2 regions of the Prevotella phocaeensis genome follow, and region 2 is predicted to be linked to the other one. Evidence: riboswitches for the same ligand, from Rfam matches in the RefSeq annotation. Region 2 holds a riboswitch; the other holds the start of a gene.
The links. A riboswitch is a leader RNA that binds a small molecule or an ion and turns the genes downstream of it on or off. The one in region 2 is predicted to bind cobalamin.
Positions count from the first base shown of each region.

Region 1: another riboswitch for cobalamin. It lies ahead of BN3912_RS01555 (ribonucleoside-diphosphate reductase subunit alpha); the one in region 2 lies ahead of BN3912_RS02765 (TonB-dependent receptor plug domain-containing protein).

Region 1 covers NZ_LT160619.1:123,690-128,100, forward strand. The annotation lists gene rpsB (30S ribosomal protein S2) at 1-29, opposite strand, end outside; gene rpsI (30S ribosomal protein S9) at 232-618, opposite strand; gene rplM (50S ribosomal protein L13) at 628-1,089, opposite strand; cobalamin riboswitch at 1,818-2,039, shown strand; gene BN3912_RS01555 (ribonucleoside-diphosphate reductase subunit alpha) at 2,102-4,411, shown strand, end outside.
Region 2 covers NZ_LT160621.1:91,100-95,510, forward strand. The annotation lists gene BN3912_RS02760 (hypothetical protein) at 1-724, opposite strand, end outside; gene BN3912_RS02765 (TonB-dependent receptor plug domain-containing protein) at 744-2,708, opposite strand; cobalamin riboswitch at 2,822-3,012, opposite strand; gene BN3912_RS02770 (SLC13 family permease) at 3,186-4,411, shown strand, end outside.

The DNA of each region.
Region 1 (4,411 bases), on a different contig from region 2:
AGTAATTGGTCAAAATTTGTTCTTGACATTGTCTTTTTTCTTGTTTAATGTTTACTTTCTTTTTGAATTCTTTTTAGAATCAGCCCGCAGGTAATCATACTGACGAGATTAACGCCAAACGAGTCCGGCAGGTTTAGATACTAAACTGTTCAGTAAAATCGGGCATCTACAATCGGTAATGGGGATAAAAATTTCATCCCTACCGCTATCGATTGTAAATCTTCGATCGTATTAACGCTTACTGAACTGGAAGCGACGACGAGCTTTAGGACGGCCCGGTTTCTTACGTTCAACGGCACGAGAGTCGCGTGTGAGGAAACCGTGATCTTTCAAATTCTTCTTGTCTTCCGCATTTACTTTTACGAGGGCGCGAGCAATAGCGAGGCGTAAAGCCTGACTCTGACCGGTAAATCCGCCACCGTCAAGGTTAGCCTTGATATCATATTTTCCCTCTACATCGAGAAGTTGCAGTGGTTGTTTCACCACATACTGCAGGATGGCAGACGGGAAGAACGTTTCTAAATCTCTTTTATTGATAGTGATCTTACCTGTACCTTCCGAAAGGTAAACACGAGCTATAGCACTCTTACGGCGACCAATTGCATTTATTACTTCCATTTCTACGATTTATTTATACTGGTTAATATCGATTGTTTTCGGCTTCTGAGCCGCTTTATTGTGCTCTGTGCCTTCAAACACATACAGATTATCTACCAAAGAACGACCGAGAGGACCTTTGGGTAACATACCTTTAACGGCATGACGAAGTATCTTCTCTACACCATTCTTGGTCTTACGAAGTTCTTCCGGTGTATCGAAACGCTGCCCACCGGGGTAACCAGTATAATGGGTATAAACCTTATCTGTTTCTTTTTTGCCGGTAAATCTCACCTTAGCGGCATTGATAATGATTACGTTGTCTCCACAATCTACGTGGGGTGTGAAGTTCGGTTTGTACTTTCCGCGAAGCAACTTGGCAACTTTAGAGCAGAGACGACCTACAATCTGGTCGGTAGCATCGATAACCACCCACTCCTTCTTTACCGTTTCTTTGTTAGCAGAAATGGTTTTGAAACTTAAAGTGTTCATTTTAAAATTTAAATTTACTACTAAAAAACGTTTTTAATCTTATACTTGTACGAGCGATTCCCTAACCGCAACACTCGGCCAAAAGTGCTGCTATTAACACGTCCGCACAGGGGACTCTAAGTTCATCCCCGAAAATAATCGGTCTGCAAAAGTACGTATATTTTTCAGATTAGAGTACTGTATAAGATACGCTTAAAACCAATTTTATAAATAATTAACCATTTTAACGTCGTTAAACTACCGTGTTATATGGATAACATTTCCTAACAACGAACTGTTTTATACCCTGATATGTTGTACAAAATGTAAGAAACGGGCTACATCCTCGGATCAATGTTCGTAGAAAGAATTTTTATTACGCAACTCAGATGTTAGGTTTGTATCTTTCACCAATATCTGCACATGCCTGTCATGCCGCGATATTCTTATACTGTTGATACCTTTCACCGGCAATTATTCCATGATTTACTCGTATTCTTTGTCAGACCTAATCGATCGGAGAATAGGATTGAATATAAAAAGCCTTACATACTTCACACCTTCGAAGACCACATTTATTCTTCATTCTACGATAAGGTATATTTTGTACAACCATACTGTACGGTCAATACAAATTAGGTGTACACTCTTTATTTAATAGGAATAAGGCAAATAAAAGATATGTTTATAAGCTACATTTCATTATTGTAAAAACTACAAAAATATTTTCCCCGTCGAACAAAATTACTTATCTTTGTTCCTGAATTGGTTTGCGAGAGTCGGTATCTTACGCCGCAATTAAAAGAGAACGGGGTGTAAATCCCCGACAGTCCCGCTGCTGTGAAGCTCTTTATGTATATTCCAACACAAGGAACGCCACTGCATATCACAACAACACACAAAGAAGATATGTGGGAAGGCAGGAACATACAGGAGTAAGTCAGAATACCTGCCATTCATCAAAGGCTGCTTTCGCTCGTGGGTTAGCGGGCAGTACGAAAATCATATTCTATTAAATATATTCATATTTCTCATGGAAATTACCAAGAGGAATGGTTCTGTGGAACACTACGATAAAGAGAAAATCGCCACAGCCATTCGTAAAAGCTTCATCAGCACAGGCAATTCTGTGGCCGACACGGAACTTTATGCCATAGTGGCCGCAGTAGAAAACGTGATTAACACCCATGCCGACAAACGCAATGTGGAGAGCATACAAGACGAAGTGGAGCGTAAACTCATGGAAAAAGGGTTCTATAACGAAGCCAAAAGTTACATTCTCTTCCGTTGGAAACGTACTGAACAGCGTAAAGCGCTCAATGCAATTGCAGAAGAAATAGGAGATACCGCCATCGCAGGGATATTGAAAGGTATTGCAAACGACTTCTACGGCAACGAATACGGCATTTCTGCATTATCAGAAAAGTTCAATAGCTTCAGCAGGGCGGGCATGAACGAGGATAATAAACTATCGGCACTCATCAAAGCCGCTGTGGAAATGACCACCGCAGAGGCTCCCAATTGGGAATTTATTGCAGCCCGTCTAGCCTCATACCAGCTGAATAAAGATATCAGTACTTTCGAAGAAACCGAAGGCATACATTCTCTATACGAAAAGCTGCGCTATCTTACCGATGAAAAACTGTACGGCGACTATATTCTCAAGGCCTATTCGGAGGAAGAAATTACCGAGGCTGCTGCTTTTATCGTACCCGAACGCAACAATCTGCTTAACTATTCGGGCATCGATCTCCTTATCAAACGTTATCTTATACGCACCTATTCGCACCGACCTATCGAGAGTGTACAGGAGATGTTTCTCGGTATTGCACTTCATCTTGCCATGAACGAACGCCACGAGCGTATGGTATGGGTAAGAAAATTCTACGACATGTTAAGCCTGTTACAGGTTACAATGGCCACGCCTACCCTATCTAACGCCCGTAAACCGTTTCATCAGTTGTCGAGTTGCTTCATCGATACCGTGCCGGATAGCTTAGAAGGCATCTTCCGAAGCCTTGATAACTTCGCTCAAGTGAGCAAATTCGGCGGCGGGATGGGCTTATATTTCGGCAAAGTGCGGGCTGCAGGGGGAAAGATACGGGGCTTTAAGGGAGCTGCAGGGGGCGTAATACGCTGGATGAAGTTAGTTAACGACACGGCAGTTGCCGTAGATCAGCTGGGTATGCGTCAAGGTGCGGCGGCTGTCTACTTGGATGTATGGCACAAGGACCTACCTGAATTTCTGCAACTTCGTACGAATAACGGCGACGACCGTATGAAAGCGCACGATATCTTTCCCGCTGTATGCTATCCAGATCTATTCTGGAGAATGGCCGAAGAAGACATCAATCAGCAGTGGTGCATGTTCTGTCCTAACGAAATCATATCAGTAAAAGGGTACAGTCTCGAAGACTATTATGGCGAGGAGTGGGAAAAACGATACCGAGAATGTGTAGACGACCTGCGTATTTCGCGTCGTGTGATGAGTATAAAGGATATCGTACGCCTCGTATTGCGCTCGGCAGTAGAGACAGGTACGCCGTTTACCTTTAATCGAGATATCGTAAACCGTACTAATCCAAATGCTCATCGCGGCATGATATATTGCTCTAATCTCTGTACGGAGATCGCTCAAAACATGTCGGAGATAGAAACCGTAGCTAACGAAATACGTACAGAAGAAGGTGATACCGTTGTTGTAAGAGCAGCAAAACCGGGCGATTTCGTGGTTTGTAATTTGGCCAGTCTGTCATTAGGGCACCTTCCGTTGGAAGATGAAAGTAAAATGAAGGACATTGTATCTACTGTTGTACGCGCCCTCGACAATGTAATAGACCTCAATTTCTATCCGCTTCATTACGCCCGCATTACCAACCATCGCTATCGCAGCATCGGTTTGGGGGTGAGCGGCTATCATCATGCACTCGCCGTGCGTGGCATCAAGTGGGAAAGCGAACGCCATCTCGAATTTATGGACCAAGTGTTCGAACGCATCAACCGTGCCGCCATCGAGGCCAGTGCCGACCTCGCAGCAGAGAAAGGAGCATATACTTACTTCGACGGAAGCGATTGGAAGACCGGTAAATACTTCACCAAACGGGGATATATGTCGAAAGAGTGGCAACAGATTGCCCGAAAAGCAGCGCAAGGTATGCGCAATGCTTATCTTTTGGCTATCGCCCCTACCAGCAGCACAAGTATCATAGCGGGAACAACTGCAGGTGTCGATCCTGTGATGAAGCGCTTTTTCCTCGAAGAGAAAAAAGGAGCAATGCTTCCACGTGTTGCTCCTAACTTATCCGACAAGACGTATTGGGCATATAAAGGGGCCTATCTTATC
Region 2 (4,411 bases):
TCTTCACGGCATCGGTCTTGGTATCGACGCACTGCAACAGATGGTCTGAGTGGTCAAGGCATGCCACAAAGTAAACCTTGCTGCCGTCTGCAGTTGCAATCATCTGGTTGTATGGGTTGAGTGCAGTCTCTATCTCTTTGGTCTTTTTGAAGGTTTTAATGTCTACGACTGCCAGCGATTTTCCTTTTCCATAGCCCGAGATGGCCACATAAATCTTGCCGGCGGCAACGGCCAATGCCTCGGGATGGTCGCCTACTTGTACGCTGTCGGTAAGCTGATAGCTGTTTACGTTCATCTTATACACATAACCGCTGTAAGCCGTAAAGTACACATTGCCGCCGTATTGGGCGATATAGCGGGGCGATTTATTAGGCATAGCGACTCTCGAGAGCAGTTTACCGTCTTTATCGAGCACTTCTATCTTCGATGAGGTGGTGCTCGTAACGAAGATCTTGCCGTCTACAAGCACCAAATCCTGTGCATCTCCGATGCCCGAACCGTTGGCCTGCTTGTAGAGGTCGTTCACTGTCCAAGTCTTGTTCACACTGTCTAATGAGGCTACAGTGCCGTCGTTCTTGTTCCAATTGCCGTTATTCACCACATAGGCATAGTGGTAACCGTAATAAGGCGGCTCTATTATCGGCGAATTATCATCGTTGCTACAAGCCGAAAAGGCCAAAACTGCCGTGAAAAGCAGTGCGAGTTTAAATAGTTTCTGTTTCATCTGTTATTATTATTTAGAATTAAAATTTGTAATGTATAGACACCCTGTAATTGCGACCGGGCATGGGATAGAAGCGTATGATCTCGTAATTCCGGCCGTAAAGGTTCAGCGCAGATGCCCGAACCGTCAGTTCCGTGCGCCCTATCCTGAACATCTTGCCCACGGAGATGCTGTGGTCGAGGAACGCAGGCATATGATGATCGCGGCTGTTATAGCCCGTTGTATAGCGCGTTCCCGTGTATAATAAGTTATACGAAAGGTCTATTTCCTGCGGACAGCGCAGCATCACGGCGGCGCTACCTGCATTCTTCGGCGTGTATGCAATTTGGTGATTGTAGGTAGATCCGTTGGGTGTAGTCTTGTCTTCCGCACGCATATAATTATATGTAAATACGATGTTCGTGCTCCAATCGGCCGTCCATTGCAGATTGGTGCTCGCCGTAACGTCTACGCCAAGGGTATGCACCGTTCCTACATTCATCATCTTCCAGATAAACATGGTAGGAACAGCTACTATCTTATCGGTAACATTGCCGAGATACCCGTCTACCGTAAGCGCCACATAACTGATGGTTGTCGACAGTCTACGGTTCCATGTAGCTCCGATATTCCACTGTCTGGTCTTCTCGGGGCGCAGGTTCGTGTTGCCTATCAGCAGATAATAAAGGTCGTTGAGCGTGGGCGTGCGGAAAATATCTTTATAAGACAGCCGTAACCGAAGGTTCTCTTTGAACGGTTGCCACAGCATGCTGAACGCCGGACTTAGCCGATGAAAGCCCTTACTTGCATCGCCTGTCTTAACTGTTTCGCAGATGTGGGTATAAAGAAGCGAAGCCGTAGCCGTGAAATTCTGCAGCTTATAACGGGCTGCAAGTGCGGTGAAAGAACTGTTACGCGTGGGATAAGGACAATTGGAAAGCGTAGTCGACAGGTAATTATGCTGGAAGTCTTCTGCTAACGACACGCTTACGTGTCTGACAGGCTGCGCCATTACCGTGGTCGTAGCATAGACCTCGTTCTGTCGGAAGCGGTCTTCTGTCGGTCCGCTTGCAGGGATATCGAAGTCTCTTTGCCATGAGTAATTGTATTTGACGGCCGTTTTCAGCTTCAGTTTGGCCGAGATATCGTTCTCATAAGCCATCTGTACGAAGTAATTACGGTCGGTCAGACGCTCTGCGGAGTACGTGTTGTCGTAGATAACACCGCCCGGCAGCCCTCGTTTAGAGTCGAACAAATAGGCTTTCATCACCAAACGCTGGCGATCGGTGATATGCCAAGCGAGGTTAAACTCACCACGCCACGTAGCTATATCGCTGTTGTTCCGCTTCTCGTCGATACTCTTATTGCCATTCATCATATGGAATTTGTACGCACCATCGGCATGCAAGTAGCTTAGATAGGCACTCAACGTGAGCTTCTTCCCCAAACGTCGGGCATAGAGCAGCGACGGATTAACCATACCATAACTGCCTGTCTTCAAGTGAGCGTTCGCCTCGCTCGCCTTTCCATCCCATTCGGGCCGCATGGTCTCTATGTTGATCGTTCCCGCAGAGGCATACTGTCGGGCGCTGAGGAATATATCGTCTTGCTGACCTATGGTGAGATAGAGCAACGAAACGTTATCCAACGTGAAACGAGAGATATCTACTTGGCCAGATTGCGCATCGCCTATCTGCACTCCATCGTAGCTCACGCCCGTATGCTGGGCACCCAAACCGCGGATACTCACGGTCTTCAACCCACCTACACCGCCATAATCTCGCACTTGAATGCCCGAGAAATGCTTCAAGGCATCGCTTATATCGGTCACACCCATGCGCTGCATGTCAGCATGAGTCATTGCCTGCACCGGACTCCCCGACAACATGTTGCTCGGAATATTGCGTGCCACCACCTCTACATTATCGAGCACCGTCGCACGAGTGCCCGCCGTATCGGTCTCATGCAGGGCTTGTGCCGCCCCCGAAAGGGGAAACACCGCCATCAACAGCACCGGATATAATAATCGTACCCGCATTTCACGAACGAGACAGACACCGACGTCTGCCCATAAACCATTTAGAATTAAGACTTCGCCGCCTTCCTCGAAACAGCCAAGCACACCAAAAAACAACGGCAGGTCTTCTGACTTGCAACCCAAACATGAACGCCTTCCCGACAAATTGCCAGTGGCTACGTGTTCATATTCATAGAAAAGGATCGCTTACAGCAGCGGGACTGTACAGGAGTTTCACCTGTTTCCCTTTTTAATCAATTGCGTTTATGAACCGATTGTCTATGCAAAGATAATACTTTTTAGCAACAATGTATGGCAAAAAACGAGGTTTTATTTCACATATTCTATCGAGATGCATCCTTTTACCCAAAAAAATGTCAAAACTTTTTGCCCGTTATTCTTTTTTAATTTACCTTTGCCAGCATTGATCTATTAACTAATAACTTTTAACATACATTGAATACTATGACTGAAGAAAGAGGAAATGTATTGACTAACCATTTCGAAATGAAGAAACTTATCGAGCTTGTGTGCATCATCATCGTAACAGCTATCGTATGGAACCTGCCTACCAGTGTGTTCGATATCGATGGTCTGACAGTTGTACAACAACGAATTATCGCCATTTTTGTATTCGCCACGCTTACATGGCTTACCGAGGCGATACCGGCATGGGCCACTTCTTTGGCCATTATCACGGTGATGTGTCTCACGGTCTCCAATAATAGTATCTCGTTTTTCAAGGGAGACGAGGACGATATATTCGGCAAATTATTAAGCAGTAAGGACATTATGGCAACCTTTGCCAATCCGGTTATCATGCTATTTTTAGGCGGTTTTATCCTTGCAATCGCGGCAACTAAGTCGGGATTAGATGTGTTGTTGGCCAAGAATTTGATACGTCCGTTCGGCCAAAAGAGCGAAAACGTGCTCCTTGGTTTCCTGCTTATCACCGGCATATTCTCCATGTTTGTAAGCAATACCGCCACAGCAGCCATGATGCTTACCTTTCTTACCCCCGTTTTTGCGGCACTTCCGGCCAACGGAAAGGGCCGCACGGCACTTACAATGAGTATTCCTATCGCGGCTAACCTTGGCGGTATGGCCACACCGATAGGCACTCCACCCAACGCAATTGCCCTGCAAGCGCTCAACGATCCGGCAGGATTGAACATGGGAATAGACTTCGGAGAGTGGATGGCTTTTATGTTTCCGCTCGTTATATTATTGCTTTTCATCTCGTGGAGGCTCATTCTAAGGTTTTTCCCGTTCACTCAAAAGACGATACACCTCGAGATCGAAGGCGAAATTCACCACGGATGGCGCATGTGGGTGGTAAGCGGAACTTTCATACTTACTATACTTCTGTGGCTTATCCCAAGCAAAATCACTGGCATAGACTCTAATACGGTTGCCATGATCCCGATGGGTATCTTTGCCATAACGGGCGTTATTACGGCGAAAGACCTGCAGGCAATCAACTGGAGTGTTATCTGGATGGTGGCCGGAGGTTTTGCCTTGGGCTTGGGAATGAACGGTTCAGGACTGGCAGACCGTGCTATCGAGAGCATTCCGTTCGGCTCTTGGTCGCCGATTGCCATACTTATCATATCGGGATTTATATGCTATTTCCTCAGCAACTTTATCTCCAATACGGCTACGGCAGCATTGTTGGTACCAATACTTGCCGT